DNA from 3 places in the Pedobacter jeongneungensis genome. Region 3 is predicted to be linked to each of the others. Evidence: riboswitches for the same ligand, from Rfam matches in the RefSeq annotation. Region 3 holds a riboswitch; each other region holds the start of a gene.
The links. Region 3 has a riboswitch for S-adenosylmethionine ahead of ABD769_RS09215 (SusC/RagA family TonB-linked outer membrane protein). Riboswitches for the same ligand answer to the same signal wherever they lie in the genome.

Region 1 (11,219 bases), on a different contig from region 3:
TGCCTCCCGTAATTTTATCTACATTTTCCAAACTGCTGAAAATAAGGTGTTTTACGCCTGCTTTAACTGCCGAGTCTGCCAGCTGTTTACCCAAATCAAACTCGTGCGTTTGTGGAGGTGCTATATTGGGTGTCATCATAAAAACAACATCTGAGCCACGGAACGCTTCTACAAAATCTTTCTCATATCCCAGATCAAGCGGTATACTGATCAGTTCGGCACCCTTTTCGATTAAATTCAGTGCCTCAGGCGAATCAATACGGCGGGTAATACCACGCACACGATAACGTCCACTATTTAATAGTGTACGGGCAACACTAATTCCCTGCTTACCCAAAACACCGGTGATCGTAATGAGTGGTTTATCTTTTTGTATTGATGCATTTTCTATTTTTAGATTGGATTTCATGATTAAAAAATTAAGCTATAAAAAGTATAGTTGCAAAACTATTTATAGTTACATAAATTTGCAATAACTATCCAATTGGATAGGCCTAAAGAATTAACGGTTATGAATATAGAATGTGAAAATGACTATATAAAAGTTAACGAAAAGTTATATCCCTGCACTGTCAGTTTAGCGATGGATCTGATCGGTGGAAAATGGAAAACCGTCATTTTGTATCATTTAAAAGATGCTGATAAACGCTATAACGAGCTCAGAAAAGAAATGCCTGGCGTAACTGAAAGAACACTGAGTTTGCAATTAAAGCAATTAGAGGAGGATGGCTTAATCTCAAGGAAGGTATATGGTGAAAAGCCGCCTATTAAAGTTATTTATGGCTTAACAGAATTTGGCAGATCGTGCATACCCTTACTCAACGCCATTCTTTTATGGGGCAACCACATCGCGGAACAAAAAGGAGAATTTATAAATACTCAGGCAGCGAATACCTGATTGAATGTGATTGATACATACTAACATGAGTGGTAATTGAAATAAAATTCATTCTTATTAGTTTAAAGGTAATCTTGTTAAAATTTTCTATCCTTAAAGTTACTTCCTCTTAATATTTTCTTAACCATTACGCAACTTTACCGGCATCTTATCGAAATACCTTCGCGTAAAAATAATTTTATGAAGAAGATCGTTTCGCTGATCGCCATACTTGGGCTTTCGGCAGGGTATTTATCGGCCCAGGAGAACCACGTAGTATTGATCAGTATAGATGGTTTACGTCCCGAATTTTATTTAGATCCGCAGTGGGGCATGGTCAACGTGCGCCAGGGCATGAACAAAGGATCTTACGCAGAAGGTGTGCGCGGGAGTTTTCCTACCGTAACTTATCCTTCGCATACTACTATTGTAAGTGGTGTATTGCCTGCAAAACATGGTATTTATTATAACACACCGGTTGAGCCTTTGGGTATTTCGGGCAAATGGTTCTGGTATTACAAAGATATTAAGGTACCTACCATCTGGACAGCTGCTAAAGATGCGGGTTTAACTACTGCAGGCGTGAGCTGGCCGGTTACTGTAGGCGCACCGATTAACTATAACCTGCCCGAATATGTAATCCTGCCACAGGGTAAAGGCGAAAAGAAAGACGAAATCAAAGCCATGTTACAGGAATCGAATCCGAAAGAACTTTTTCAGGAAGTTCAGGATAATGCCATTGGTAAATTTGGAGAATTTGGTGCTTCGATTGATTTTTTTACCAGCGATCAGAACAAATCAAGAATGGCCGCTTATATCCTGAAAAGGTATAAACCCGCTTTTTTAGCGTTGCATATTGCACTGCTTGATCATTTTGAACATGAGCAGGGTAGAGATGGTGATAAAGTACGATCAGCGATTGTTGGTGCTGATGTAGCCATTAAAACCATTATAGATGCGGCAGAAGCTGCCGGTATCAGTAAAAATACCACTTTCATCATTACAGGCGATCATGGTTTTGTAGATATCCATACCCAGGTTAACCTAAACGTAATGCTGGCTAAATTGGGCTTGTACAACGATACAAACAGAGAAAGCTGGAAAGCTTATTTCCAGCAGAGCGGCGGTTCTTCTTTCCTGCATCTGAGAGATCCAAAAGATAAAGCCACTTTAGAAAAAGTTAAACAGGCTTTAAACGAACTTCCTGAAGGTATTAAAAAAACTTTCCATGTACTGGATAAAGAAGCGTTAACCAAGGCACAGGGCGACCCGAATGCATTTATGGCACTGGCTGCCAACCAGGGTTTTAGTTTTGGCGCTGCGGCATCGGGCGAAATGCTTACCCCTGCCAGCGGTGGTACTCATGGCTATCTGCCTACTGATTTTAAAGAAATCCAGACTGGTTTTGTTGTTTTCGGTAAAGGAATTAAACAGGGTACTGTGCTTCCGTTAATGGGACAGGAGGATATTGCGCCTTTAATTGCAAAATTGTTAAACCTGAACCTTAAAACCGACGGCGTTTTATATCCGGGTTTGCTGGCTCCGGTTAAGAAATAAGATTTTCTCTTTTGTTTGTATCATCATTCGTCATTGCGAAGCGGCATTTTCAGCCGAGGAAGCAATCTTATAACAATCGCTACATAGCCTCCGTTTTAAGATTGCTTCGTACCTCGCAATGACGATTTTTCTTTCCCATCCTACATCTTCCATCATCCATTTTACATTTTTCCATTTTACATCCATTATTAATGTTAATTTTCGCCAATGGATGCGATTACAAATTTTCCAACGCTCGATATCAGCGAATTTTGGCCCAGCCAGGATGCAGGAAATAATTTATTGTACCACGAAATCATCGGGGAAAGAAACATCGAAAAGCCACATAAACACGATTTTTTTCTCTTTATGTTATTCGAAGAGGGGAGTGGCACGCACAGCATCGATTTTATCGATCATCAGGTTAAGGGCAGGCAGTTGCATTTATTGTTTCCTGAGCAGATCCATAAATGGGAATTACAGAAAAATACCCACGCGCATCAGTTGATGATTAGCAGAGGTATCTTCGAAACCCTGGCTAATTCTTTACGGTTTTCGTTAATTCTGTACCAGAATTATCCGGTTATCAAGTTAAGTGCCGCAGCCTATCAGGATATCTTATATGAGTTTAAACAGATTAAAAATGAACTTGCAAAGCCTGATATATTATGGGAAATTGTACAGTCCAGAACCAGGCTTATTGCCCTGATGATCAGTCGGAAAGCGGAAACTATTTTTAATAACCACACCGTTTACCAAACTAAACCCTTGCTTTTTAAATACCGATCGCTGATTGATGCCCATTATAAAGCAGAAAAGCTTGTAGCTTTTTATGCCGATGAATTGAATATTTCGGCAAATTACCTGAATATCCTCTGTAAAAGATATTTCAATGTATCCGCTACAGCACTTATTCACGAGAGATTGATCCTTGAGGCTAAACGGATCTTATTAACTACCGAAAAACCAATTAAAGTAATCGCTTTCGATCTCGGCTTTTATGATGTAGCCTATTTTTCCAGATTCTTTAAAAAACATACGCAGATTACACCACATGCTTTTCGTGAACAGTGATGAATAAAGCTGTAAATTATACTCCATTATTGAAAAATTTGAATCAATAGTTATAAATGATACAATTTTTGAAATAAATCTTACTACTAAAAAAACTGACAGTGTTTTACATTTGTGAAAGAAAACCCTGTTACGATGAATCCACAACCGATCTCCCGAAAAGATTTTATCAGAAGCTCTTCTATTTTGCTTGCAAGCACCTGTATTCCTTCAACAGCGGTAACAAAGGCAAATGAAATGATAATGGAAAATTTTGCAGATAAAACGCTTACCTTAAAAAATGTAAGGCTCGAAACCGGATTTGACTATGATGGCGATGAAGTAATCCATACCAAAACCGAACTCTTTACGGTAGAAATCGAAAAAGGGAAGATCAAAAATGTACTGCCTAATCAACCCAAAGTAAAAGCGATTGATGCTAAAGGGTTATTGATGCTTCCGGCTTTCAGGGACATGCATATCCACCTCGATAAAACCTATTATGGTTTACCGTGGCAGGCTCATTTAAAAAAGAACAAATCGGTAAAGGATATGATTGCTTTTGAGCAACAGGTAATTCCTGAATTATTAAAAACTTCCATTCCGCGTACAGAAAAACTAATCGGCTTGCTTCAGTCGTACGGAACCAGTTATGCACGGTCGCACGTAAATATCGATCCTACTTCTCAACTCGATTCTTTAAAACATTTACAAACTGCCTTAGAAAATAAAAATGAATCTTTCGGCGCTGAGCTGGTGGCTTTCCCTCAACATGGGATTTATTACACCAAATCTGCTGATTTATTAAAAGAAGCAGCCAAAATGGACATCGATTTTATCGGCGGACTCGATCCGACTTCTATTGATGGGGATATCGAAAAACACATGGATTTTGTGATTCAGCTAGCCCTTGATAATGGAAAAGGCATTGATATCCACCTTCACGAATCAGGCGAATCCGGAATTAAAACCATCGAATACCTGATTAATAAAGTAAACGAGAACCCGGTTTTGAAAGGGAAAACTTATGTAAGTCATGCTTTTTCCTTGAGATTCCTCGATAAAACCAAAACCGAAGAAATAGCCGAAAAATTAGGTGCTGCAAAAGTAGGTATTGCATCAACCATTCCACTTTCGGGCAGTCCGATGCCCATTCCCACGCTTTACAAATATGGTGTAGAAGTACTTGCAGGTAACGATTGCATTGTTGACCATTGGAATACTTTTGGCACGGGCAGCATTTTGCAAAAAGCGAACGTTGCTGCCCAGATTTACGGTTACCGTACCGAATTTGAACTTTCGAGGATATTAAAACTGGCCACAGGTAACATTCTTCCTTTGGATGATAAAGGAAAGAGGCAATGGCCTGCAGCTGGCGATCAGGCCAATGTGGTGCTGGTTGATGCGAGCTGCTCAGCCGAAGCTGTTTCGAGGGTATCGCCTGTTAAATCATTAATCCACGAGGGTAACCTGGTTTTCTGACCGAATAATTGGTTCATAATTTGCTAACTTAAATTATGATTAATGTTAGTCCCGAATTACAGCAAGAAGCACAATTACTTATCGCCAATAACCAGAAAATATTGGCAGTAAAATTAATTATCGATCATACCCGCTGCGGTTTAAAAGAAGCCAAAGATTATATAGACGGTTTACAGGCTGGTTTTCAGAAACCTTTATCAAATCCTGTTCATCTGGATGAACAGGTGTTGGCTATTTTAAGTCAGGGTAATAAGCTGGCGGCTATTAAACATTATAAAGATGCCACAGGTTTAGGCCTGGCAGAAAGTAAAGATTATGTGGAAAAGCTGATGCAATACAAGGTTAGCGGCAATATTGCACAGCAAAGCAGGGATACCGATATTCAAAATCTTATTTCCAACAGTACCATCAACAGCCAAAATCCCCTCAAAAGATTTTTAATCAAATTGTTGATTATTTTGCTTGTGGCGATAGCTTTAACTTATCTCATGTTCAAAATTTAACTTGGGCAGATTGCAATATTTCTGATAGAATGAAAATGTGGCGTTCAAAAGTCTTATCTTGATTTTACACACAAATAAATCTTTAGAATATGAGAATTACATTGGACACCAAATCCCTTTTATTGGGGTTTTTAGGCGCTGGCTTAATGTTTACCGCCATCAGTTTTAAAAACGAACAAAGCCCTTTTATCGGGAAATATCGTACAGAAGTAAATGCCAATAATATGGTGGTTATCCTGGATAGCGAAACCGGGAATTACATCATTGCGCCACCTATACAACAAAGTGGAAAAACGACCTGGATAAAAGGAGAGTTTAATAAAACTTTTAGTGCTGCTATTGATAACAAAAAGGAATCAAAGTAATAGAAATTGTTAACCAGGCAGGTCGTCATTTCAAGCGGAGTGCAACGTAGAAATCTACCTCAAAATAGATCTCTCCATTCCACTGCGTTTCAGTCGAGATGACGACTTTTCTATTGGATTCTGTCAATGGTAGTGCAGAGGAGTCGAGAAATCTACCTCAAAATAGATCTCTCCATTCCACTGCGTTTCAGTCGGGATGACGATTTTTCTATTGGATTCTATCAATGGTGGTGCAGAGGAGTCGAGAAATCTATTAAGATAGATCTCTCCATTCCACTGCGTTTCAGTCGGGATGACGATTTTTCTATTGGATTTTGTCAATGGTAGTGCAACGAAGGGTCTTTTATCAGTAACTTTACTATTCATAAAAGATTCTTCACTGCGTTCAGAATGACAGCAGGTTACGCCCTTTGCATTTTCCCTCAGTATTCTTTGGGGTTAATAAACATGTATGGAGTCGAAAGACTACTTTACACTTACCCTTTCCACAATAGGCTTACCAGTTGCTTCATCAGTTCCCTCTATCTCGGCATATTTTACATTCGGGAGCCAGAAACTTCCGCCCTGTATCCTTATAAACAAGCGGTTAACTTTTATTGTATGGTTATTAATCGTTACCCAAGCATGATAACTTTTATCAGCGGAGCGTTGCAGATAAAAGGGTAGCTTTTTATGCGATACAAAGCGAAATTCGTATTTATCGCCTCCTAATGCTTTTGTATCAATACCATAGGCAAATTTTCGCTGGATATAACCAAGATCTTTCTTTTGCCCTTTCTCTCCATAACGGATCCAGTATACCTGGATGGGCGAATCGGCATCAACATTGCCGTTTTCTTTCAGATTTAAAGCATAAATAAGCGTATTTGTGTTCGGATCGCGCTGAAGATAGAACAGCATGTGATCTACATTTTTAGGCGTAGGAAAATTAATGGGAGAGGGGTCTTTTGTTTGTGCCCTGGATTGGGTTGTGAAAAGAAAAAGGCTTAAAACGGTTAAAAATAAGTTTTTGGTCGATATTGAAAATGGCGGTGGTATTAAATGCATTTCAGGATTTTTATATGAATGAGCCGTTTATTTGTGCTCAGGTGTCTGTTTTTTCTTGATTTTCCTTTGGAGTTTCTTCTTCGCTTTCTTTTAACTGTTCATTATAAAGCCGGTCTGATTCGGCCCTGCAATGTTCATAGTCGTTTAACTTTTCGCAGGATGTATTTCCATGGATTTCAAAAAAATCCCTGATTGATGGGTAATCAAAATGAACTGACATTTCTTAAAATTTAGGTTACCAATTTCAGAAAGAGGGGATAGCCGTTAGTCATTCGTCGAAAATAACCACATTGGCTATTTTCAAACTCATCTTTTCTGCTACCTGCAGATGGAATTAGCACCTTGTTAAAAACAGGTTGCTAAGACATCAAAGGGCCATTCCCTCCGTCTTTCTTGATAAGTATTTATATAATTTCAGACGTCATGGACGGAATCGAACCGCCGTACTAGGTTTTGCAGACCTTTACCTCGCCACTCGGCCACATGACTATGTGTTCTTTTTCGATTAGCTTATTATCTGCTTTTCGTATAAGACAGAACAAAGGTAAAAATTAATTCTATAAATTCTATAGAAATAGTAGCTTTTTTTTAATTTGTTTTTTCGGCTGTCATCCTGAGTGCAACGAAGGATCTTTTTAATGGATGATGGAAAATGGATGATGGAATATCCAGGCGATACATTCTTTGTGTTTACTTCCTTCAAATTATCGTCATTTCGAGCGTAGGGGAGAACCCGAAGGCTCTGCGAAGCAAAATCTATCTCGAGGTAGATCTCTCCGTTTCACTGCGTTCCAGTCGAGATGACGAAGCGATATGCTCTCCCTCCATGCTCTCTCCCCAGCGCTCTTTGCTAAAAAAATAAATTATTCTACTGTAAATCAATTGATTATAAATAAAGTCTATAAAATCTATAGGAATACTTGTGTAAATTGTTCAAAGTTTATACTTTTACAAAAAATTAAAACAGTTCACCAGCAAATCTACGTTCGATATGAAACTCCGCAGACAACCTCAGCCATATTCTCTGATCCATTTTTCAGGTCAGTATAACTGCTGTTGCCGCTAATATAAGCTAAGATACGGATCACCTGATAAAGGTTTTCATTCAGATATTCTCATTTAAAAATCCTGGTACCCCGGGGCATTTTGATAGAATATTATGGTGGTCATGTATTTCAGTCAATAAGTTGCCGGGGTATCAGGAACAGCCAAAACTAATCACCACCACTAGTTTAGGTTATTACTCTAATTAATTCACCACCATTAATTAGTTGATTTATACAGAAGAAGGGAGAGTCAGTACTCGTTGAACTTCTAGCAACTTTCCATAGGAAAAAGTGCTCAAACTGATCTAGCAATAGATTATAAATTAACCGGTAACAAGTAAACACATCGTTTCCCGTTAAAGATCATGATGCAATAACAGCTGTTAAACAGCCTGTAGCTTTGCTGTATGGTTTTCCGTGCGAATCATTGTGCCTTGTTATCAAAAACTCTAAAACGATAGTGTTTAACTAATAATGATGATTATGAAAACGAGAATTACCTCAAAAATTGCATGCCTAACCACCTCAGTATTGCTACTGGGAGGCATTGCATCAGCCAGGGTGGCAAAACCGTTCCCTAAAGAAGGGATCTGGAGGGGAGAGTTTAGTGTAAGCGAATCAAAAGTGCCTTTTAACTTCCAGTTAAAAGGAAAAACACCAAAAACAGCCATTTTAACACTCATTAATGGCTCCAGACGCGATGATTTTCACGTAGAACGACTCGGCGACGATTCGATTTACGTAAAAATGAACACTTATGATGCGGCGCTGGTAGCGAAGATCGAAACTGATGGTACCTTATCTGGCGAATACCGCAGTCTGGTACCCGGTTTCAGGGGCAATTCTTTGCCATTTGTTGCCGAACATGGCAAAAGTTACCGCTTTGTAGAACCGGGTAAAGATGTAGCTCCAAAACACAACATTACTGGTAAGTGGGAAATTAAAACCTATACCAAAGAAGCTGTACCGGCCTCAATTGCTTTGTTAAAACAGAACGGCAACAAACTTACCGGTGTAATTATGACCGTTGTAGGCGATACCCGCGAGCTCGAAGGTACCGTACAGGGCGATGAGTTTGAATTGTCGGGTTTTACCGGGCCGAGTCCTTTTATTGTGAAGGGAAAAATCAACGATGATAACAGCATTACCGGCGAACAGGGTTTTGGAATTTACAAAAACCTGAAATTTGATGGTCAGCGTAACGAAAAAGCCGAACTTCCTGATCCTTATAAACTTACTTTCCTTAAAGAAGGTTACAGCAAACTTGATTTTACCTTCCCTGATCTGAGCGGGAAAAATGTTTCTTTAAGTGATGATAAATACAAAGGTAAGGTAGTGATTATCGAAACCATTGGTACCTGGTGCCCGAATTGTACCGATCAAACGGTATTCCTTTCACCATGGTTTAAAAAGAACCAAAAACGCGGTGTAGAAGCTATTGCTATTGGTTTTGAGCAGAAAGATGACCTGGAATATGCCAAATATACCTTAGGCAAGCTGAAAGAAAAATATGGTATCACTTACGATATCCTCTTTGGAGGCATTGCCGATAAAAAAGTAGTGACCGAAAAATTGCCTGCGCTAAATAAATTCATTGCTTTCCCAACTACGATTATTATCGATAGAAAAGGAAATGTAAGGGAAATCTACACCGGTTATACCGGAACCGTAACCGGAAAATACTTTAACGATTACGAAGCCAAATTCAATAAAGTGTTAGACGAGCTGATTGCTGAACCAGTACCCGAAAAGTTCGCCTCTACCGAAACATTAAAAAGTAAATAAAACCAAACCAACTATATTAAATATTGGGCTGTATATAAAGATTTGTTAATAGTATGATTGACAGAGAAGTTTCCTGGTTATTGAATGGACGCAAAACGTCGTCATTGCGAGGAGGCTTTTTCAGCCGAGGAAGCAATCTTACAACGATCGCTAAAAGTGTGCGCTTTAAGATTGCTTCGTGCCTCGCATTGACGGACTTTTTTATTCTGCCAAAGTAACTCGTCCAAGAATACGTCAAAAAATTGAGATACAGCCCATATTTTAACCTACACCTAAAATTATAAAAGATGAAAAATTACTATGCTAAAATGCAGGTGCTGGCTTTGGCATCCCTCATTTCTACTGCAGCTTTTGCTGTAAATAAGGTAGACGAAGAGCCAAAAGTGGCCAAAAAATTTATAAAAGAAGGAATATGGCGAGGCGTATTCAAGGTTGCTGAAACCGAAGTACCGTTTAATTTCGAACTCAAAGGAAAAGATGCCGAGCATGCTACCTTCACTTTATTAAACGGAACACGCAGAGATGATTTCCACATCAAATATTTAGGTCAGGATTCTTTGTTCATCAAAATGAATACCTACGATGCTGCTTTGGTAGCCAAAATAGAAAGCGATGGCAGGATTTCTGGCGAATATAAAAGCTTAGTGCCGGGTTTACAGGGCAATGCTTTGCCTTTCACTGCAGAGCAGGGCAAATCGTACCGCTTTGTTGAACCTGGTAAAGATGTAGCACCTACCGCAAATTTAACCGGTAAATGGGAATTTAAAGGATTTTCTAAAGAAGCTGTCCCAAATAAAGTAGCCATACTGAAACAGGAAGGCAATAAACTTACCGGCGTAATTATGCAGGTAACAGGCGATAGCCGCGAGCTCGAAGGTACCGTACAGGGAAACCAGTTTGTGCTTTCAGGCTTCAGCGGCCCGAGCCCGAAAATATATAAAGGTACCATTAACGAAGATGGCACACTTTCTGGCGAAATCAGTCAGGGGATTTACGATAACTTAAAGTTTACAGGTGTAAAAGATAGTCAGGCAGAATTGCCCGATCCCTACAAATTAACACACTTAAAAGAGGGCGTTAAAAAACTTGCTTTTACTTTTCCAGACCTCAACGGCAAACCGGTTTCCTTAACCGACGATAAATATAAAGGTAAAGTGGTGATTGTAGAACTGGTAGGTACCTGGTGCCCTAACTGTACCGATCAAACCGTATTTCTTTCGCCCTGGTTCAATAAAAATAGCAAAAGGGGTGTAGAGGCTATTGCTATCGGTTTCGAACAGAAAGACGACCTGGAATATGGAAAATATACCCTGGGTAAACTCCGCGATAAATACAATATCAAATATGATATCCTGTTTGGCGGATTAGCTGATAAACGTTTGGTTGCAGATAAACTGCCAGCTTTAAACAAATTTATCGCTTACCCTACCACCATTATTATCGACCGTAAAGGAGAAGTACGCGAAATCTACACCGGATACACCGGAACCGTTACCGGAAAATATTACGATGATTACGAGAAAAA
Region 2 (11,219 bases), on a different contig from region 3:
AAATAAATCGGTTTGTTCCTTGATTTTTTCTAACAGATTATTTAATACTTCCTGATCTTTTGCCTGTAGTTCTTTTGCATCCATAAATGATATGATTTGCAGGCAAAATTAGATAAATCAAAATATAATATTAACAATTGTGTTTAAATAAGAATATTATATTGATTTATATATTTTATATGAAATTTAAATCTGGTTAGAGCTGATGATTTAACCTGTGCGAAGTATAAAATATGGCTATTGCAGGTTAAGCAATGCCTGCCTTACCGCGTTATCGGTTTGGTTTGCTGCCTTGTAATAACCAACATCGCCTAAATAGTACCTGCAAAGCAGCGCTTTCAAATCATTTAAGATTACATTTTTTGCACTGTATAATTGAAAACGGTCTATAGGGACATTTTTGCGTTGAAGAAACCCGATAAAATCTTTAAAATCGTTATCGTTTATGGTGAAAATGTTAATGTACTGTTCAACAAAGCTAGCGCTGTATTTGGTGGTTAGTACATTAAATACATAATCAGAAAGTACTTTTTTACTCACCAGATTACTGTAAAATTTATTGTAGCCGGTAGTATCCAACTTCACAAATACATCGGGCTGAATTCCGCCTATTGGTTTAATCTTTTTAGAAGGCTGAACGTTTACCCCTTCTGTTTTTTCGATAGAATCCTGAAAAGAAGTACGGTCGCCGGTAAGTTCTCCGTCCATCATGCGCTCATCCAGTTCGTGTTTGTAAGCATCATAGCCTTTTTTGTAAGATTTCTGGATGCTTCGCCCTGATGGCGTGTAATACCTGGCAATGGTTAAATTAAGTGCAGAGCCATCGCCAAAGGCAAATTGCTCCTGTACCAAACCCTTACCAAATGAGCGGCGACCAACAATAATGCCCCTTCCTAAATCCTGAATGGCTCCTGCAACAATTTCACTGGCTGAAGCTGTATTTTCATTGATCAGCACAGCAAGTTTACCATTTTGAAAGGCACCTGTTCCGGTAGAAAAATAATCGGTGCGGGGTTCATGTTTACCCTGTGTATATACAATAAGTTTATTTTCTGGTAAAAACTGATCGGCTAAGCCAGTTGCAGCGGTAAAATATCCTCCACCGTTATCACGCAGATCGAGGATCAGCTTTTTCATGCCTTTTGCTTTCAGGTTGTTTGCCGCAACAGAAAAATCGTTATCGGTATTGGCGCCAAATTTACTGATGCGCACATAACCTGTTTCATTGTTGATCATGTAAGCAGCATCTATACTGCTGATGTTTACTTTGCCACGGGTAACCATAATGCGGTTGCTCTGCTGTGCATTGGGGTGTAAAAGTACCACACTTACTCCTGTGCCGGCCTTACCTTTAAAACGGCCAGTAAGCTGATCTTTTGGTAAATTTCTTCCGCTTACTATAGCGGTATCGATACTGAGGATTTTATCGCCCAATTTTATACCTGCCTGGTAAGCCGGACCGTCTTTAACCACGCCCGTAACCATCATGGTATCATTAAGCATGTAGTATTCTATACCCACACCTTCAAAATTGCCTTCAAGGTTATCGGTCATATCCTGTGCATCGGTTGGCGGCAGGTACACACTATGTGGATCGAGTTGATGTAAAACACTGTCTATCGGTAAATTTTGAAGCGAATCGGTATTGATGTCATCAACATAATTGCCATTGATGATGTGCAGGATTTCATTTAATTTTTCGTCGCTGTTAACAGCAAGCTGCGGGCTTTTTTTTACGCCAAAACCCTGGTCTTTAATAAATTTTATGCCCAAAAACATACCCGCTATTAAAATTACAGAATAGCTCGTGGCAATCAGTATGTTATTACGGGTATTTTTTTTCATCAGCGTTAGGCAAATTTATGAAAATTAGCGGGTTGATATATTTTTTAACTGCATTTTCGTGTCTTTTGTTTATAATTTTTAACATTAATTAACGCCAGGAAGGAGTTCGTTGAAATTTGTGAGATATATTTTTGATTTTTTAGGGTAGATTTTAGAAAGAATTTACCGAATTTTATCAAAATTAAATTTATGGACAGAGTTACCGAGCAAGAATCCAATTACAGCCACATCGATCAGATGTCGGTATTGGAAGTTCTGCATGGCATTAATAACGAAGATAAAACGGTTGCCTATGCCGTTGAGAAATCTTTGCCTCAGATCGAAAAATTAACAACGGCAGTTGCCGGACGGATGAAAAAAGGTGGCCGTCTTTTTTATATTGGAGCAGGTACCAGTGGTCGTTTAGGTGTGGTTGATGCCTCAGAGTGCCCTCCAACCTATGGTGTTCCTTTTGATTGGGTTGTTGGCATCATTGCTGGTGGTGATACGGCCATTAGAAAAGCAGTAGAATTTGCAGAAGATGACGCCGAACAGGCCTGGAAAGATCTTCAGGAATTTAACATCAACGAAAAAGATTGTCTGGTAGGTTTGGCTGCTTCGGGTACCACACCTTATGTGATCGGTGGATTGAACACGGCACGCAAACATGGCATTTTAACCGGTTGTATTGTTTGTAATACCGGCGGACCAATAGCTGCAGAATCGGATTTCCCGGTTGAAGTGGTGGTTGGACCTGAGTTTGTTACCGGATCTACCCGTATGAAATCGGGCACGGCACAAAAAATGGTTTTAAACATGCTGAGTACCACCGTTATGGTTCAGCTGGGGCGCGTAGTTGGCAATAAAATGGTCGATATGCAGTTAACTAACCATAAATTAGTCGATCGCGGTACACAAATGGTTGCCGACGAACTGAATATTGGCTACGATGAAGCCGCCGAATTGTTAACCCGTTACGGAAGCGTACGTAAAGCAGTAGAAGCAGGACACTAAAAATGATAGAATGACGAAATGAGGGAAGGATGGAATGACGAAATGAGAAAATTTTGAATGATGGAATTTGGGAGTAGCTTTTAACATTCACTCATTCAAAATTCATTCATTCGATAATTTATTTATCTCTCATTCAAAATTCAATCATTCAATAATTTGTCTGTTCAATCATTCAATAATTAAAGTATATGCACGAGATAGAGCCTTATTACCAGTGGAGAGATGATTATATTTCGGCAGAAGACGAGCGTTCGCCGTTTTACAATACCGAATATTCGGAGCTTTATTTTGATAAGCAGATTTATAACTTTTTATTGCACCCTCAGTGGGACGAGTTTGGTTCGAATACGCTTTACATGAAGGTGTTATATGCCGATTACGACCGGAGTTATGCCATTATAGAATTTATAGGGGAGTGGAACGATGCCATTAACAACGACATTATGCTGCTGAAGCGCGATATTTTAGAGCTGATGATGGATGAAGGCATCAATAAATTTATCCTGATTGGCGAAAATGTATTGAATTTTCATTCTTCTGACGACAGTTATTATGAAGAATGGTTTCAGGAAGTAGAAGATGGCTGGATTGTTGGGGTAAACTTTCAGGAACATGTAATTACCGAATTTAGGGGCAATAACATCGATTATTACATTAACTTTGGTGGCGCTTTTGATCATTTGCCATGGCGCACCTTAAAACCCCTGCAATTCTTTAAAAAAGTTGAAGAACTGCTGACAAAAAGATTGAACTAAATATTTATCTTTCGGATTGACAATGCCTACATTATTTATAATTTTTGGACTTCGTTTCTTCTTTTATTCAAATGAACATTTGCCTATTCATATACATGTCAGAAATGCAGACGGTGAGGCTAAATTTGAAGTAGAAGAAGTTAAACTTGTGAGTAATAAAGGGCTAAAAAACAAAGATATTAATCTTGCACAATCTTTGATAGAGGAGAATAGAGAAATTATTATTGCAAAGTGGCACGAATATCATGGAAAATAAAATAAAAGTGTGGTTTGAAAATAATCATATATTCATTATGACCTCAACAGGTGAAAGTAAAAGCCATCCATTAAGCTGGTTTCCAAAACTATTAAATGCCAGTGATAAGGAGCGGGAAGATTATCATATATCACCCTTTGGAATACATTGGGAAAAAATTGATGAGGATTTAAGTTTCGAAGGATTTTCTTCGTTCAATAAATAATTGCTAAAATAAATTTAAAAATGGAACAACAAAATTATCAATATCAGGACAACAGTGTTTTTGTACAGGGAAAATCTGTTTCTAAAAAATTCTTTGCAAACGTATTCTTATGGATGTTCGTTGCATTAAGTTTATCTACCGTAGCTGCTTATCTTTTTGGTACAAATGAGCAGTTAATGCAGTATCTGTTAAATATTAATCCTGCAACCGGAAAAGTAAGTATGTCGATCTTTGGCTATATCGCTATGTTTGCGCCGCTTGGCCTTGTTTTATTGATGGGTTTTGGTTTAAGCAGACTATCATTGCCCGCGTTAATTGGCGTATTTGTGCTTTATTCTGTACTAACCGGAGTAAGTTTAAGTTTTATCCTATTAACCTACACATCAGGTTCAATAGTAAGCTGTTTTGCTGGTGCGGCAGGTATATTTGGCATCATGGCAGTTATGGGTTACACTACTAACATCGATCTAAGCAAGTTTGGGCCTATTTTAATGGTAGGTGTAATTGGTTTAGTAATTGCGAGTGTAATTAATATGTTTATCCAGAGCGAACAATTTAGCCTGTTTATGGCTTTTATTGGTATTGCAATATTTACAGCATTAACTGCTTACGATGTGCAGAAAATCAAAAGAATTGGAGAAGGGATTGAGGCCAGTGGCGAGCAGGTTCTTCAGGTAGAATCTAAAAAAATGGCTATTGTTGCCGCTTTATCTTTATACCTTGATTTCTTAAATATCTTTCTTTTCTTACTACGTATTTTCGGTAACAGAAGATAATAATGAATAAGTTTTTGGCAATTGCGGGTTTTCTATTAATTGGTGCTTGCATTCAGGTGGTGATCACTATTTTTATAACTGATAACGTCTTTGTAGTAAGTTCTGGCAGTGGAATTTGGATGAGCTATATGGTAGTTTGGTATAATAGAAAATATCATAAAAAGGTAATCTGCTAATTTCAAAAACAGAACAATATTCTAAAGGCTGTGCAGAATTGCATGGCCTTTGTAATTTTATTTGGTAGCAAAGCGATAAATTTTGGAATTGATGTAGCTTTGTTGCATTTTTGTACGCTTATTAAGAAAGACGGAGGGATTAGACCCAACGAAGTCTTAGCAACCTGTAACCATACAAGGTGCTAAATTCTATCCCGGATAAATTCGGGACCAGATAAGTTTAGGATTACGATTCACGTACCAACTTTTTAGATAAGCCTTTTTTTGAGATTTGAGATGATAGATATGAGATTTGAGTCATAATTTGTGCTTAATAATTCTCATATCACATGTCTCACATCTCATATCTAACAACTAGAATGAGCATAAGAGAAGAATTAGAGAAACGTATTTTGGTGATTGATGGTGCAATGGGTACCATGATTCAGCGATATACCTTAACCGAAGAAGATTTTAGGGGAGAGCGATTTAAGGACCATCCCTGTGATGTAAAAGGCAATAACGATTTGCTTAACATCACGCGTCCGGATATTATAAAAACGATACACCTGGAGTATATGGCGGCTGGTGCCGATATTATCGAAACCAATACCTTCAGTACCCAGCGCATTTCCATGGCCGATTACCAGATGGAAGACCTTTCTTACGAAATGAGTTTTGAAGGTGCACGGGTGGCAAAAGAAGCTGCAAATGAGTTTATGGCGGCAAATCCTGATCGTAAATGTTTTGTTGCCGGTGCCATTGGTCCAACCAACCGTACCCTTTCTATGTCGCCAAATGTAAACGATCCCGGTTTCAGGGCGGTTTATTTTGATGAACTCGAAGAAGCCTATTACGAACAGGTACGTGGCCTGGTAGATGGTGGTTCGGATGTGTTACTAATCGAAACCATTTTCGATACTTTAAATGCAAAAGTGGCCATTGTGGCCATTAAAAAATATGAAGAGGTAATTGGCCGTAAACTCGAAATCATGATTTCGGGTACCATTACCGATGCCTCTGGCAGAACGCTTTCTGGTCAAACTGCCGAAGCTTTCTTAAACTCTGTAATGCACGCAAAACCATTAAGTATCGGTTTTAACTGCGCTTTGGGTGCAAAGGAAATGCGTCCGCACATTGAAGAGTTAGCGGCAAAAGCCGGATGTTATGTTTCGGCCTATCCAAATGCAGGTTTACCGAACGAGTTTGGTGCGTATGATGAACAACCACACGAAACGGCTCATCTGGTGGATGATTTTATTGCCTCTGGTTTTGTAAACATTGTGGGTGGCTGTTGTGGTACTACACCTGAGCATATTGGCTGTATTGCCAAAAATGCAAGAAAAGCTGAACCCAGGAAAATACCTGTACTGGAGCCTTACATGCGTTTAAGTGGATTAGAGCCGGTAACCATCACTCCAGATAGTATTTTTGTAAATATCGGCGAAAGAACCAATATTACAGGTTCTCCAAAATTCTCTAAACTGATTTTGGGTGGCGATTACGAAGCTGCATTGGCCGTTGCTTTGCAACAGGTAGAAGGTGGTGCACAGGTAATCGATGTAAACATGGATGAAGGGATGTTGGATTCGGAAGCGGCAATGACCAAATTCTTAAACCTCATTGCTTCAGAACCTGATATCGCCAAATTGCCCATCATGGTCGATTCATCCAAATGGTCGGTTATTGAAAATGGCCTGAAATGTTTGCAAGGAAAAGGAATTGTAAACTCCATTTCTTTAAAAGAAGGGGAAGATAAATTCCGTGAGAGTGCCCGTAAAATTATGCAATACGGTGCTGCGGTTGTGGTAATGGCTTTTGATGAACAAGGTCAGGCCGATAATTACGAGCGCAGAAAGGAAATCTGTAAAAGAAGTTACGATATCCTGGTACACGAAATCGGCTTTCCGCCTGAAGATATTATTTTCGACCCGAATATCTTAACTGTAGCAACAGGACTCGAAGAGCATAACAATTATGCTGTCGATTTCATCAATGCCACCCGCTGGATTAAAGAAAACCTGCCTTATGCCAAAGTAAGCGGTGGGGTTTCGAATATTTCGTTCTCTTTCAGGGGTAATAATACCGTTCGGGAGGCCATGCACTCGGCATTTCTTTATCATGCCATTCAGGCTGGTTTAGATATGGGAATTGTAAATGCGGGGATGTTGGAGGTTTATCAGGAAATTCCGCCTGAACTGTTAGAAAGGGTAGAAGATGTATTGTTAAACCGAAGAGAAGATGCAACGGAGCGTTTGGTAGAATATGCCGATACCGTAAAATCGAAAGGTAAAGAGGTTGTTAAAGATGAAGAGTGGAGAAAAGGCTCTGTTGAAGAAAGGTTATCGCATTCTTTGGTGAAAGGAATTGTGGAGTACCTGGATGATGACGTGGAAGAAGCCCGGCAAAAATACGCCCGCCCGATTCAGGTAATCGAAGGACCATTGATGGATGGAATGAACATCGTAGGTGATTTATTTGGTGCCGGAAAAATGTTCCTGCCCCAGGTGGTAAAATCAGCGAGGGTAATGAAAAAAGCTGTAGCCTATTTATTGCCATTTATAGAGCAAGAGAAATTAGATAATCCCGATCAGGATCAGAATTCGTCGGCAGGTAAAGTATTAATGGCCACTGTTAAAGGCGATGTGCATGATATTGGAAAAAATATTGTGGGTGTGGTACTCGCCTGTAATAACTTTGAAATTGTAGATATGGGCGTAATGGTTCCGGCACAGGAAATCATTAAAAAAGCCAAAGAAATTAATGCCGATATTATTGGTTTAAGTGGTTTAATTACCCCGTCGCTGGATGAAATGGTTCACTTTGCAAAAGAAATGGAGCGCGAAGGTTTTACCATTCCATTAATCATAGGTGGCGCCACAACTTCGAGGATCCATGCTGCAGTAAAAGTAGCTCCAAATTACTCCGGACCAGCCATCCATGTGCTGGATGCGTCAAGAAGTGTAACCGTTTGCAGCACTTTAATGAATCCTGATACCAGAGACGAATATATTGCAGGCATCAGGGCAGAATACGATAAAGCACGCGAAGCACATTTGAACAAGCGCTCGGATAAACGTTTTAAAACGATTGAAGAAGCACGCGAAAATAAATTTAAAATCGATTTTCAGCCTAATCTGCCTGTTCCGGAATTTACCGGTACAAGGGTTTTTGATAATTATCCTTTAGAAGAACTGGTACCTTATATCGACTGGACACCATTTTTCCATACCTGGGAACTCAGGGGGAGTTATCCGAAAATTTTTGATGATAAAAATGTGGGCGATGAGGCCAAAAAACTTTTTGATGATGCACAGACTTTGTTAAAGCGCATCCTCGATGAGAAATTATTGACCGCGAGAGCCGTAATTGGTTTCTGGCCGGCAAATGCAGTAGGAGACGATATCGAGTTGAGAGTTGAGGGTGCTGAGTTGGGAGACTCCAAACTCCAAACTCCAAACGCCAAACTAGTCAAAATTCATACTCTCCGCCAACAGGCCGAAAAAGTAGATGGCCAGCCTTATTACGCCTTATCTGATTTTATTGCACCAAAAGAAAGCGGCATTCAGGATTATTTCGGTGGTTTTGCCGTAACGGCAGGTATTGGGATTGATGAGCTGGTAAATGAGTTTGAATCCAATTATGACGATTACAACAGCATCATGGCCAAAGCACTGGCCGATCGTTTGGCAGAGGCCTTTGCAGAACGCATGCACGAGCGGGTACGTAAAGAGTATTGGGGTTATGCACAGGATGAAAACCTGAGTAACCAGGAGCTGATTAAAGAAGAATATGCAGGAATCCGTCCGGCACCAGGTTATCCGGCTTGTCCGGAACATACCGAAAAAGGAACTTTATTCCAGTTATTGGATGCTGAAAATAAAATCGGTTTGCATTTAACAGAAAGTTATGCCATGTATCCTACAGCAGCGGTAAGTGGATTTTATTTCGCTCACCCTGATTCGAGGTATTTCGGATTAGGAAAAATAACCAAAGACCAGATTGAAGATTATGCCATCAGGAAAAATATGCCGGTTGAAGAAGTGGAGCGATGGTTAAGTCCGAATTTAGCTTATTAACCTATCACTTTGTCATCCTGCGTGCAACGAAGGATCACTAAATGAAGAACATATAAATTGATGCTTGCAGTCGTAAAGAACAGGAACTGCAATATGCTATAATGCTTTATTGCATTCAGCATGACAACCAAACTACGGTATGAAGATTACAGACCATATAAAAAACGCAAAAGGTAAAACCTTATTCTCTTTCGAATTATTACCACCTGTAAAAGGGCAAAGTATTCAATGGATTTACGATGCAATAGAGCCTCTGCTGGAATTTAATCCTCCTTTTATTGATGTAACATCGCTTCGCGAAGATTATATTTATAAAGAGCAGGCCAATGGTTTGCTTCAAAAAGTATCTTACCGCAAACGTCCGGGTACGATTGCTATCTGTGCGGCCATTATCCATAAATATAAGGTTGATGCCGTTCCGCATTTAATCTGCGGTGGATTTACTAAAGAAGAAACTGAAAATGCGCTGATCGATTTACAGTTTTTAGGTATCGATAATGTTTTGGCATTGCGTGGTGATGCCCGAAAAGCAGATGGAAATTTTGTGCCAACTCCTGGCGGACATTGTTATGCAACAGATTTAATCGAACACATCAAAAACCATAACGAAGGTAAATTTTTGCACGAAGACGTAGAAACCTTTAAAAGTGATTTCTGTATCGGTGTTGCCGGTTATCCTGAAAAACATTTTGAAGCACCAAATATGAGTACCGATTTCAAATATTTGAAAAAGAAGGTAGAAGCCGGTGCAGAGTTTATCGTAACACAGATGTTTTTCGATAACCAGAAGTATTTCGATTTTGTAAAGAAATGCAGAGAGAACGACATTAATATTCCCATTATACCAGGATTGAAACCGATCAGTACCTTATCGCAGTTAAATGTGCTGCCTAAAATTTTTCACATTGATTTACCTGATGAATTAACCGATGCACTTTCTCACGCTAAAAATAACAACGAGGCAAAGGAAATTGGTACGGAAGCGATGATTAAACAATGTAAAGAACTGATTGATTTTGGCGCTCCGGTATTACACTTTTATACGATGGGTCGCCCTGAGCAAACCAAAAAGATCGCAAAAGCTATTTTTTAGTAGACTATTCGTTAGTCGGGATTTGCAATCCCGTCTTCAGATATCTTTTTGTGGATTTAAAATCCACAGTACAGTTCGACGAGATTACAAATCTCGACGAGCAAAAAAGCTATTTTGTATCGTAAGGGTATCGTTTTTCTTTTTCCTTAAACAAGATTACTATGAATAATTTAAATATTGACGAACAAAACCTCGATGTCATACTCGCCGGGGTTAAACAACAGGGAATTGATTATTTAAATCAAATTCATGAACGGTCGACAGCCAGTTCGGGTGATGTGGAGATTATTGGTGATTTAAACGAGCAAGGTACCGGAGCCATTGAAGCCTTAAAACAATTTAATCAGCGTTTTGAGCCCATTATGGTGGCTTCATCTGGCCCGAGATACTGGGGTTTTGTAACCGGAGGAACAACACCTGCTGCTATTGCAGGCGATTGGCTTGCAACTATCTACGATCAAAATACACAAAGTGCAAATGGAGGCGGAGACATTTCTGCTACAATCGAACTGGAAACCATCCAATTATTACTATCACTTTTTAACCTGCCTAAAGATTTTTTTGGTGGATTTGTAACGGGAGCTACTTTATCAAATTTTACTTGCCTTGCCGTCGGCAGGCAATGGATTGGTAAACAGCTGGGTAAAGATTTTGCGAGAGAAGGGCTTTCCGGCAAGGTGAATATATTATCCGCTACGCCACACTCCTCATCAATAAAATCTTTATCGATGTTGGGTTTGGGTAGTGGCAATGTGATACAGGTAAATGTATTGGCAGGTAATCGCGAAGCGTTGGATGCTGCCGACCTGGAACTGAAAATACAAGCGCTACATGGCGAACCATTCATTTTAATTTCTAGTGCCGGAACAGTAAATACAGTCGATTTCGATAATTTTGAAGCAATCAATGCATTAAAAAATAAATACAATTTCTGGTGGCACATTGATGCCGCCTTTGGTGGTTTTGCAGCTTGTTCCCCTAAATACAGCCACCTGGTTAAAGGCTGGGAAAATGCCGACAGTATTACGGTTGATTGCCATAAATGGTTAAATGTACCTTATG
Region 3 (11,219 bases):
CATTGTTTTTACCCAAATCAAAATAATGGTTTAGCGTGGGTTGTAATCCTTTGGTATAAATCTCATCCAGAATCATTTCTTTACGGTACATGGCTTTATCGCTCATCGAAAATTGTTCGTATGCAAAACTTGCAGGAAACCGGTTACTTAACTTCTCCAGTTTGTAGCCTTTGTTCAGCTCTTTCTTTAAATCGATTACCCATGGATGTTCGAAATCGTGGAAATTGTACACAGTAATTATTTTACGTTTAAGATCGTAGATATTGGAATAGATGGTCGATAATTTTCCTTCCTGGCGGGTTTGGCTTAAAATATCCCTGAAAAAAGGAACATTTAAGGTGTGGGCTTTTTTCAATGCTTCGTCCGAAATATCGTATCTTCTGCACACGTAGTTTTTGGTTTTAAGTTTGCTGATGTCAAAATTAGTATTGATCTGGTAAGCGCCTGATTTAGTTAATTTTGTACCGGCATTGATGATGACCGAATTTCCGAGGGCATCCGCAATTAATACCTGGGCACTTATTGCATAATCATACTTCTCCAGAAAAATCATTGCTTCCGGCACCGTTTTACATTTTCCCAATATCTCGAAGAAAAGATCTCCCTGATAAACATTTTTTGGACGGAATTGCGCAGGATCGATGTTTTGTGCGGTAAAATCGTAGAACAATCCATGCTCATTCATTGCTGCCTGTGCCTGCAGGTCGGGGAGGCCAAAACATACCGATCCATATCGGCCGGTTGTTTTTGGATTAAACCATACCCGTGCAAAGCCCATGTAATCATCCTCATTTGCTGCTGCATATACCTCACCTTTTAGCGCATAGGAGATCACGGTGCAGGCATCAATATTTTGAGATAATATGCAGCTCAGTATAAGTGCAAATAAAAGTATCTTCTTCATTATTTTTAATTTACCATCGCTAAAGGCCAAGACTGTGCCAAGGTAATTATATAGCCCTCCAGGTGTGCTATAATGGGTTCTGTTAAAAATAATCTGAAAAGCTGTTCGTAAATGAACGGTTTTAGTCCGGAAACGGACATATTTGTTTCAAGGTTTAAGGGCCTTAATCTGCGTCATATCCGGGGTAAAAAGAGGAATTGGAGCAAAGATTTTTATCTATCGGTCGGCATTTCACCGACCGAAATTCTACGAAAATTCACTACTTCTTCAACAGTGAATCAATCTCTCCATTAAATTCCTTTACAAATTCATCATAAAACTTTCCGGTTGCCGGGCCATTAAAACCGGTGTGGATTTGTGCCACATTACCTTGTTTATCAATGATGATGGTGGTTGGGAAAGATAAAAACGAATCAAGCGCCGGTAATGATTGAGATACCACTTGTTTATCGGCAGTGCCTGCAAGTACCTGATCGTATTCGATACCAAAACGCTCACGGAAACGCGTCATTACTTTTTTTGCATATTCAGGTTCGGTTGAACGTTCGTAATGTAAAGCAATAATTTCTACACCGCGTTTTTTGTTTGCCTTGTACCATGGTGCAATAAAAGTGGCTTCATCAACACAGTTGGGGCACCAGCTTCCGGTAATGGTTAAAATCACGACCTTATTTTTATATTTTTCGTCTTTCAACGAAATCTTTTTACCGTTTACATCAGGGAAACTGAAATCAAGCGTTTTATATCCCGATTTGAGGTAGGTAAGTTTGTAAGGATCAGGAAGGGCTGCATCTTTATTTTTGGTTCCGGTAAAAGCCTGACTTCCCCTGGCACCTAAAATTTCGCCTGTTAAAGTGCCATCCGGCTGAAAAGTACCTTTGTAATAAGCAGGAGAGGAGCCGATGAAACTCGAAAGCTGAAATTCATTGCCTTCTACTACACCTTCAAGATAACGCGAATCTCCGGTTACGCGTAAAAAAGTTCCGGTAAGTTTGTTACCGGTTTGCTTAAATAAACCAACTGTTTTTTCGTCTTTACCATTGGGCGATTTAAAAACAACATCGTAACTTCCCGAGTAATCAGCGGTGGCTGGCTTATTAAGCGTTTCAAAACGGTAATTTTTACGTTCTGCAACAATGGTTAAAGGTTTGCCTGCTTTATCCTGCTTTCTTAACGTACCTGATAAATGATCACCATCTACAAGTGCAAAAGCCAGTTCGTTATCAAACTGATCAAGTTTTACAAAAAGCGAATCCGCGGTCTGTTTTACCAAACCACCTTCAAATCTTTCTTCCGCATTTCGAAAATATAATTTCTGTTGACCACTTTTTTCGTTGATTTCGAAATTGAAAGGGATATCCAAACCTTCCTTTACTTTGGCAATTCCACGCCAGGTACCCAGCGCAACAAATGCTTTTAATTTTTTTTCATTGGCCTTTACTTGTTGGTTATTGGCTAAAACAGCCTGATCCTGAGCAAAAGTTATGGAAGTTGATATGGCCAGTGCGGTAGTTAATAAGAATTTTATGTTCATTGGGATGTGTGTTAATCGACTAAATTAGTCGACAAATATACGGACGATATAGCCAAAGAAAAAATATTTCAAAAAAAATCTATAAAAACTATAGGATAAATCGAATAAGTTATACCTTTGCCCCAGTTATTTTAAAATACTTATCAAGAAAGGCGGAGGGAATGGCCCTGTGAAGCCTTAGCAACCATCTTTAAGTAGAAATGGTGCTAATTCCATCCCGGATGAATCTGGGGTAGTTAAGTCAGTTGTTTGCGTTATCCTTATAAAAATATATGGAGCACTTCTGATTTAAGGGGTGCTTTTTTTTTGCCCGGATGCTGCTTTTGATAAGTAAATTATGTTTTATAGAAAATCATTCAAATGAAAAAAACAGACGAGCTAAAATCCCTTAATGCAAACCTTTGTACGTATTCCCGAATGCGTATGTCCTGTTAGGGTAACCTTATTTTAACAGGCTTTCTGATCTGACCATTCCTTCTTATTCTTTAATAAAAACACGGTTTTAACTGTGCAGGAATCGTTTTTGCCAAATTTTTATCCTTAATCTAATCATTAATTACACACACACATGTTCACAAATTTTAAATCAATAGCGTTTGTTTTGCTGCTTTTTATTACGCAGCAATTATTCGCTCAAAATGCCACCATAACCGGAACGGTGAAGTCGGCAGATGGTGAAACACTCCCAGGGGTATCCATCCTTATAAAAGAAACCAAACAAACTACCATTACGGATGGCAAAGGTGCTTTTTCAATCAATGCACCGGAAAAAGGTACCCTGGTATTTTCGTATATCGGTTTTAAAACCCAGGAGATTCAAATTAGCAAAAACGGACCAATTTCGGTCATCCTTCAATCGAGCGATAATGCCTTAGATGAGGTGGTAGTTACGGCTTTAGGCATATCGAGGGAGAAAAAATCGCTGGGTTATGCCGTTCAGGAATTAAAAGGCGATCGTGTAGCCGAGGCAAAAGAATCGAACCTGGTAAATGCGCTGGCCGGAAAAATTGCCGGTGTAAGGGTAACCAACAGCCAGGGAAGCATGGGTTCATCTCGGGTGGTGATCAGGGGAGAAACTTCGATAGCAGGTAATAACCAGCCCTTGTTTGTGGTAGATGGGATCCCGGTGGATAACTCACAATTGAATTCAGCGGGTGCCAGAGATTATGCAAATACAATTTCAGATATCAATCCGGAAGACATCGAATCGATGAGTGTGCTAAAAGGACCAAATGCTGCGGCATTATATGGCTCCAGGGCTGCAGCAGGGGTGATCCTGATCAAAACCAAAACCGGTAAATCGAAAAAAGGACTTGGCATTGCCATCAATTCAAACGCGGTTTTAGAAACTTTACTTACGCTACCAGTATATCAAAATGCATTCGGACAAGGCTCAGAAGGGCAGTTTAGTTATGTAGATGGTGCCGGTAAAGGTTTAAATGATGGTGTAGATGAAAGCTGGGGACCAAAACTGGATGGAAGATTAATCCCTCAATTTTATTCGAAAGGCGTTGCTGTTCCGTTTATTGCGCATCCGGATAATGTACGCGATTTCTTCCAAACCGGTTATTCATTAAACAATGGGGTATCGGTTGCAGATGCAGGCGAAAAATACGATTACCGGATTTCTTACAACAATTTGAAACAGGTTGGCATTGTGCCGAACTCTGGTCAGGGGAAAAATTCATTTGTGTTAAATACCTCATTAAAGATAACTCCGAAATTAACTTTAACTGCTAATGCGAATTACAGTAAACTTAACTCAGATAATTTACCTGGTACAGGCGGCTCACGCTCAACCAGTACCATGTTGCAGTTTACCTGGTTTGGCCGTCAGGTTGATATCAACCAGTTAAAAAATTATTTAGATGAAAATGGAAAAACGTTTAACTGGAACAACAGCTATTATAGCAATCCGTATTGGGTAGCTTATGAAAATACCGTTTCGCAAAACCGTAGCCGGATTATCGGTAGTTTAGCCCTTAATTATAAGATTATTGACGGACTTAATTTTAATTTCAGATCGGGAACAGATTATTATAACGACAGGCGTAAAGTGAGGATTGCTTATGGAACCAACGGAACGCCTTTTGGTTCTTATACTGAAAGTGCCTTTACCGTAAGCGAAAATAATACCGATGCAACACTGAATTTTAACAAACAATTAAACGATGATTTTAGCTTAGAATTATTGGGTGGTGGTAATATCCGCAGGCAATACATCGAACAGAACGATCAGAGTGCACCAAAACTGGCCATCGCCGGACTTTATACGCTTAAAAACTCCCGCGATCCGCTTATCTCTTCAAACAATTTATCTAGGTTGAAGTCGTATAGTGTTTATGCTTCGGGGCAAATCGGTTTCAGAAATTATCTTTTTGCCAATATTACCGCTCGTAACGATTGGTCATCAACCTTGCCGGCGCAAAACAGGTCTTATTTTTATCCGTCGTTTAACGGAAGTTTTGTTGCTACCGAAGCTTTCGACATTAAAAGTGAGGTACTTGATTACTTAAAAATCCGTGGAGGCTGGTCTAAAGTAGGTAAAGACGCCGATCCTTACCGCTTGATCAACACTTACGCATTTGGTGCGCCATTTGCGGGCAATCCACAGCTCACCACTGGTTCTATCGATTTAAAACCTGATCTTAAGCCTGAAACCACTACCTCTACAGAACTTGGGGCTGAGGCTGTATTTTTTAATAAAAGGTTACGTTTAGATTTAAGTGCTTACAATACTAACAGTTACAACCAGATTTTAGCTGCCGATGTAAGTCAGAGTACAGGTTTTAGCTCTAAACTGCTTAATGCAGGCAAAATCAACAACAAAGGGATAGAAGCACAATTAGGCATCACGCCAATTAAAAAAGCCTTTACCTGGGATGTTGATTTCAATTTTGCAGCAAACAGGAGCAGGGTAATTGAGTTAGATGCCGAGAAATTCTTAACGAATTATGTTGTGGCTTCAAACTCTGCACAGGTAATTGCAACGGTTGGCCAGCCTTATGGTTCATTGTTCGGAACTGCTTTTTTAAGAGATGCCAGTGGAAATATTATTGTTAATTCCACCGGAGCACCGGCTACAAATCCTACCAAACAGGTATTGGGAAAATATACGCCTGACTGGATTGGTGGGGTGTACAATACTTTTAGCTACAAAGGCATTAGTTTAGGTGTATTGGTTGATGCCAGCATTGGTGGCTCTATTTATAACGGAACTTATGCTACAGGAACCTATACAGGGGTTTTAGCTTCTACACTTCCTGGAAGGGCGGCTGAATATGGGGGGATTTCTTATTACTATCCCGGCAATGATAAGGCAAACGGAACCGTGAGGGTAAATGGAACTGCTCCTGCAGGTGTAACGGTTTATGATGACGGGATTATTTTTGATGGCATAACCGCCGATGGCAAACGCAATGAGAAAATATTACCGGCTCAACAGTATTATAAAACCTTCAGAAATATAGACGAAGCCAATATTTTTGATGCTTCCTATGTTAAGCTTCGCGAAGTGAAATTAAGCTATAACTTACCTGCAAAATGGCTTCGTCCGTTAAGTTTACAGGGTGTTTCTGTATCGCTTGTTGGCCGTAACCTTTGGATTATCCACCGCAATACTGTTGATATCGATCCTGAAGTAGCTTTTAATACGGGTAACGGACAAGGTTTAGAAAGTCTTTCCAATCCAAGTACACGCAGTTATGGCATCAACCTGAATGTTAAATTTTAATTATCATCATCATGAAAAATAAGAAACTATATATACTGGCCATTTTGGCAATTGCCTTTTCATCATGTAACAAAGAACTGGATGAGGTGAATATCAACCCGAATGCGCCCGAAATTCCCGTACCCGATTATTTGCTTACAGGCACCACTAAAGCTACTGTAGATGCCTATTGGGGCGTAACCAATAATATGAACTCGAGCCTGCTTTTTGCACAGCACTGGGCTAAAGTACAATACACAGAAGAAGATCGTTTTATTTATTCGAACAGTAGTTTTACTTCCTTATGGTCTACCGGTTACGCACAGAGTATTCCAGGTTATAATAAAATTATCGAACTGGGCGATGCACAAGGTAATTCTGTTTACAGGGGAGTTGCACTCGTGTTAAGATCGTGGACATTTTTACTGCTTACCGATGCTTATGGCGACATCCCTTATACGCAGGCAGGAAAAATTAAACAATTTATTACGCCAGTTTACGATAAGCAAAAGGATGTGTACTATGGTGTTTTGGAAGATTTGAAATCAGCGCTGACGGCATTAAATTTAAAATCGGGCAATGGTATTGCCGGCGATATTATTTACAAGGGAAATACCGAAAACTGGAAAAAATTTGCCAATTCTTTACGCCTTCGCATCGCTCTGCGTATCGCGGATAAAGATCCTGCCAAAGCTAAACAGGTGATAGACGAAATAAAGGCAGAAGGTGGCCTGTACATTTCTGCTAATTCAGAAAATGCCAAACTCGATTATGATGTTTCACCTCAGCAAAATCCGGTGGCGGCTTCATTTGAAACGAGAAATGATTACCGGATCAGTAAGACGATTGTAGATAGGCTTACGGCATTAGGTGACGCAAGATTACCTGTTTATGCCAGTAAAACCGAAAAGGAACCACAAGGTTATGTGGGGATCCCGAATGGTTCTACTAACTCTGAAGCAAGTGCTATTGGTTTGGCAAACTCTTCAAAACCCGGCGCTTATTTCCTTGATCCTAAAGCACCCGCAGTGATTTTAAGTTACGCCGAAGTACTTTTTGATAGGGCAGAAGCAGCGGCCCGCGGTTTTACTACAGAAAATGCGCAGGATTTATACAAACAGGCCATTACGGCGTCTTATGCACAATATGGTTTGAATAATCTTAATAGTAATATCGAAACGTATCTGAATAGCACCGCAGTGCAGTATGATGCCACCAATTATAAAAAATCAATTGGTGAGCAAAAATGGATTGCTTTATTCGGTCAGGGTTTAGAAGCCTGGGCTGAGCAACGCAGGCTGGATTATCCACAGCTAAAGGCTTCGGTAAATACAGTGCTGAACGGTAAAATCCCGGTACGTTTTATATATCCTGGTACCGAGCAATCGTTAAACGGACAAAATTATAAAAATGCGGTAAGCAGCCAGGGAGCGGATTTACTCACCACCAAACTTTGGTTTGATGTTTTTTAGTTTTAATCTGTAAGAAAAATTGGTCTTAAAAGCAACAGGCTTTAAGATTCCCGCCTGCGCGGGAAAGACGATGATTCTCAAGGTGATGTCGGGTGTTACCACCTGACATTTAAAAACAAAAAAACGTCCCGATTTTGCATCGGGACGTTTTTTTTTTGATCAGAGAAATAAATATTTCGCCTCTTCGGGCTCCTTATTTCTACAAGCTATTCATCTGGCTAAATCCTCAGCGGCATTGCTTGCTCTTGAGGTAAGGTCCTCTGCATAACCTTTTGCTTTATCGGCCCATTGCGGTGCACGGTCCAATAATTCGTCAACGATTGATTGTCCGGTAACCGGATCTTTCTTAGTGATATATTTCACGCCTGCATATACTGCAGCGCCAATAATTGCTGTTTTTAAAATTCCCATGTTCTTTTCTTTTTTTAATTAAACATTATGAGACCGTTAAAAGTTTTAGACATTTTACGATAGCTGTTGTTACATTTTGTCTCCAAAGAAACAGGATGAATTAAATATTTTTATGATAACAGATCCTTCGGCTACGCTACCATTGACAGATTTAGAAAGGTCGTCATTGCGAGGAGGAACGACGAAGCAATCTTTCCTGCTAGCGATCATTGTTAGAAAGATTGCTTCGTCGGCTGAAAAAGCCTTCTCGCAATGACGAACTTAGCGACTTATCATTGCGCGAAGATTCTTCTGTTATTCATATTGATTTTTATAAAATTAATTATCCCTCAGGATGACGCAACGAGTAAAAAGAATTGTTCTAAGAGTTTGTGATTATCTGCGTCTCCGTGGCGACTAATATTTAACTATGCAATAAATCCTTCGGCTACGCTCAGGATGACACAACGAGTAAAAGAATTGTTCTAAGGGTATTCCGTGATCATCTTTGTCTCCGTGGCAAACTCATGTGCGTTATTAATATACCCAATGATTAGCGTAATCTTTATCTGTGGCATCAGCAGGCACAACGATAAAATTTTTACCGATAATCTCTATTAAATTTATATATTTCGGGCAAATTAACCTCTAGTAAATCGATTAAACCAAATATTGCTGTATGAATAAGGAAAAGCTGTTCAATGAAATCAAAAATTTGAGCATCATCAATTCTTTCTCGAAACACGAACAGCTTGTACAGGGAATCATCAATGGCCTGAATCATAAATTAATTGCCAAAGGCGATATGTTGCCTTCCGTTAATGAAATGATGCGGGAAACCGGTTTTGCCAAAGAAACCATTGGTAAGGCCTATAAAGAACTGATCAGCAGGGGTATTTTGGAATCGAAAAACAGGATGGGCTATTTTGTAGCCACTGATGATACCGAACAGCACCTGAAAGTTTGTTTACTGATTTACGCTTTCGATACCTTCCAGGAAACATTTTACCAGAATTTCCGCGATCATTTGGGTGAGAATATCCAGGTTGATGTATATTTCCACCACAACAATTTTAGTGTTTTCGAATCCATCATCAACAGCAATAAAGGTCAGTATGGTTTGTATGTAATTGCACCCATAGAAAGTAAAGAAGCCAAAGAAGTATTAGAGCAGTTGCCCAAAGAAAAACTCTTAATCGTAGACCGGTATGTAAAACTGAAAGGCGATTATTCCTACATTGTTCAGGAGTTTGAAAAAGCTTCGTATAATGCCTTTTTACAACTGGCGCCGAGGATCAAAGAATTTTCTGAATTCGTTTTCTTCTTTAAACCTTCTTCTGCCGAACCAAATGAGGTATTAATTTCCTTTAAACGGTTTATTAAAGAATTTAACATTAACGGGGTAATCAAAAACAGTTACGAAGCGGGGAGTATTGCACCAGATAAAGTTTATTTTACCATACATAACCTCGAACTTTGGGAAATGCTGAAAGATACCAAGGTTAAAGGTTTAAAAGTGGGCAAAGATCTCGGTATCCTTTCGCATAACGATGATAATGTTAAAGAAATCATATTTGACGGGATTACCACCTTTTCAATCGATTTTGCGCACATGGGCCGCTTAGCTGCCGAATTTGTGCTCAGCCTGAAGCCCATTAAACAGATTATGGAAAATAAACTGATCAGAAGAAATTCACTTTAACACCATCTTGTGGGAACAACGGCCATCATCAGTTTTATCCTGTTCACGGTTTTGGCCGCGGTTATTTCTTATTTCAAAACGAGGAAAACACAGCGCTCCACAATCACCGGGTTTTTCTTTGCCAACCGAACCAACGGTTTTATCATTATCGGTGCTTCACTGTTTTTTAGCAACATTAGCGCCAACCAGTTTATCGGCGAAAACGAATCGGTTTACATCAATAATATGTCGGTAATCGGCTGGGGGATTTCCTCCATTTTTGCCATGATTATCGTTTCCGAATTTTTCATTCCCATTTATTTTAAAACCGGCATCCGCACCATTCCCGATTTTTTGGAGAAAAGGTATGATAAACAGACCAAAACACTCGTTTCGGTGGTTTTTCTGTTTAGTTATATCATTAACCTGCTTCCATCCGTACTTTATGGTGGGGCGGTAGCTTTCAGTAACCTGATCGATCTTTCAGGGTTTCACCTTTCTTATTGGGAAAGTATCTGGGTTTTTGTGTGGATTATGGGGCTGATTGGTTCTGTTTATACCATTTTAGGCGGCTTTAAAGCCATCACCATTTCCGATACTGTATTAAGCGCAGGTATGTTGATTTTAATTATCGCGCTACCATATTACGGATTACGCTATTTAGGGCAGGGTGATTTTTTCAGCGGACTTTCTACTGTACTTTCCACTAAAAAAGAACACCTCAATTCGATAGGAAGCAGCAAAGATGCCGTTCCTTTTTCTACCTTATTTACAGGCATGCTCATTGTTAACCTTTATTACTGGGGCATGGAGCAGTATATTATCCAGCAGGTACTGGCGGCCAAAAGTTTAGAAGAAGGTCAGAAAGGTATTGCTTTAACCTGCTTCGCAAAATTGCTTTGTCCATTATTAATTAATATTCCTGGCCTAATCGCGGTGCACCTTTATCCGGTTTTAACCAATACGAACCAGGTATTTCCCTTGCTGATTAAAGATGTATTGCCACCGCTTTTAATGGGATTATCGGCCTGTGTGCTTTTTGGGGCAGCCATTACTACCTTTAATGCCGGCTTAAACAGCTCGAGCACGTTATTTCTCCTTAATTTATACAAACCATTTATGGAGAAAAAAGGCAAAGAACTATCTGACAGGAGTTTGCTCAGGACCGGGCGGCTTTTCCAGATTTCGGTTTCGCTTTTTGCCATGGCTTTTGCACCATTTATTATTTTTTCGAAACATGGTTTTTACGAGTATTTGCAGAAAATCAGTGCAATTTTCAGTCTGCCAATCTTTACCATTATCTTTTTAGGATTTATCACCAAAAAAATGCCGCCCTTTGCTGCTAAAATCGGGATGCTTTTCTTTATTTCCTGCTATGTGTTAAGCGAGTGGGTATTTTCCATCCATTTACATTACCTCCACACGCTGGCCACTATCTTTATCATCACCGTTTTATTGATGCTGTCCATTTCTAAGCTGTACCCCAAACAAACTCCATACACTTTGGTACTTGATAATAAAATTGC

Region 1: linked by a shared signal. The riboswitch ahead of ABD769_RS04165 (peroxiredoxin family protein) and the one ahead of ABD769_RS09215 (SusC/RagA family TonB-linked outer membrane protein) in region 3 are both predicted to bind S-adenosylmethionine.
Region 2: linked by a shared signal. The riboswitch ahead of metH (methionine synthase) and the one ahead of ABD769_RS09215 (SusC/RagA family TonB-linked outer membrane protein) in region 3 are both predicted to bind S-adenosylmethionine.

Annotation. Positions count from the first base shown of each region.
Region 1 covers NZ_BAABBY010000002.1:77,597-88,815, forward strand. The annotation lists gene ABD769_RS04115 (NmrA/HSCARG family protein) at 1-409, opposite strand, end outside; gene ABD769_RS04120 (winged helix-turn-helix transcriptional regulator) at 485-898, shown strand; gene ABD769_RS04125 (alkaline phosphatase family protein) at 1,079-2,434, shown strand; gene ABD769_RS04130 (helix-turn-helix domain-containing protein) at 2,642-3,487, shown strand; gene ABD769_RS04135 (amidohydrolase) at 3,623-4,948, shown strand; gene ABD769_RS04140 (hypothetical protein) at 4,984-5,451, shown strand; gene ABD769_RS04145 (hypothetical protein) at 5,541-5,816, shown strand; gene ABD769_RS04150 (DUF4833 domain-containing protein) at 6,282-6,863, opposite strand; gene ABD769_RS04155 (hypothetical protein) at 6,901-7,083, opposite strand; SAM riboswitch class I at 7,167-7,266, opposite strand; tRNA gene ABD769_RS04160 (tRNA-Cys) at 7,282-7,352, opposite strand; SAM riboswitch class I at 8,137-8,234, shown strand; gene ABD769_RS04165 (peroxiredoxin family protein) at 8,393-9,694, shown strand; gene ABD769_RS04170 (peroxiredoxin family protein) at 9,982-11,219, shown strand, end outside.
Region 2 covers NZ_BAABBY010000007.1:95,423-106,641, reverse strand. The annotation lists gene ABD769_RS14690 (histidine decarboxylase) at 1-84, opposite strand, end outside; gene ABD769_RS14685 (S41 family peptidase) at 238-1,845, opposite strand; gene murQ (N-acetylmuramic acid 6-phosphate etherase) at 2,035-2,838, shown strand; gene ABD769_RS14675 (hypothetical protein) at 3,027-3,593, shown strand; gene ABD769_RS14670 (DUF4160 domain-containing protein) at 3,616-3,849, shown strand; gene ABD769_RS14665 (DUF2442 domain-containing protein) at 3,839-4,054, shown strand; gene ABD769_RS14660 (Bax inhibitor-1/YccA family protein) at 4,075-4,830, shown strand; SAM riboswitch class I at 5,122-5,227, shown strand; gene metH (methionine synthase) at 5,366-9,064, shown strand; gene metF (methylenetetrahydrofolate reductase [NAD(P)H]) at 9,204-10,157, shown strand; gene ABD769_RS14645 (pyridoxal phosphate-dependent decarboxylase family protein) at 10,319-11,219, shown strand, end outside.
Region 3 covers NZ_BAABBY010000004.1:228,211-239,429, reverse strand. The annotation lists gene ABD769_RS09225 (C45 family peptidase) at 1-904, opposite strand, end outside; gene ABD769_RS09220 (TlpA disulfide reductase family protein) at 1,164-2,438, opposite strand; SAM riboswitch class I at 2,576-2,681, shown strand; gene ABD769_RS09215 (SusC/RagA family TonB-linked outer membrane protein) at 3,007-6,171, shown strand; gene ABD769_RS09210 (SusD/RagB family nutrient-binding outer membrane lipoprotein) at 6,183-7,622, shown strand; gene ABD769_RS09205 (YtxH domain-containing protein) at 7,833-8,033, opposite strand; gene ABD769_RS09200 (GntR family transcriptional regulator) at 8,692-9,714, shown strand; gene ABD769_RS09195 (solute:sodium symporter family transporter) at 9,724-11,219, shown strand, end outside.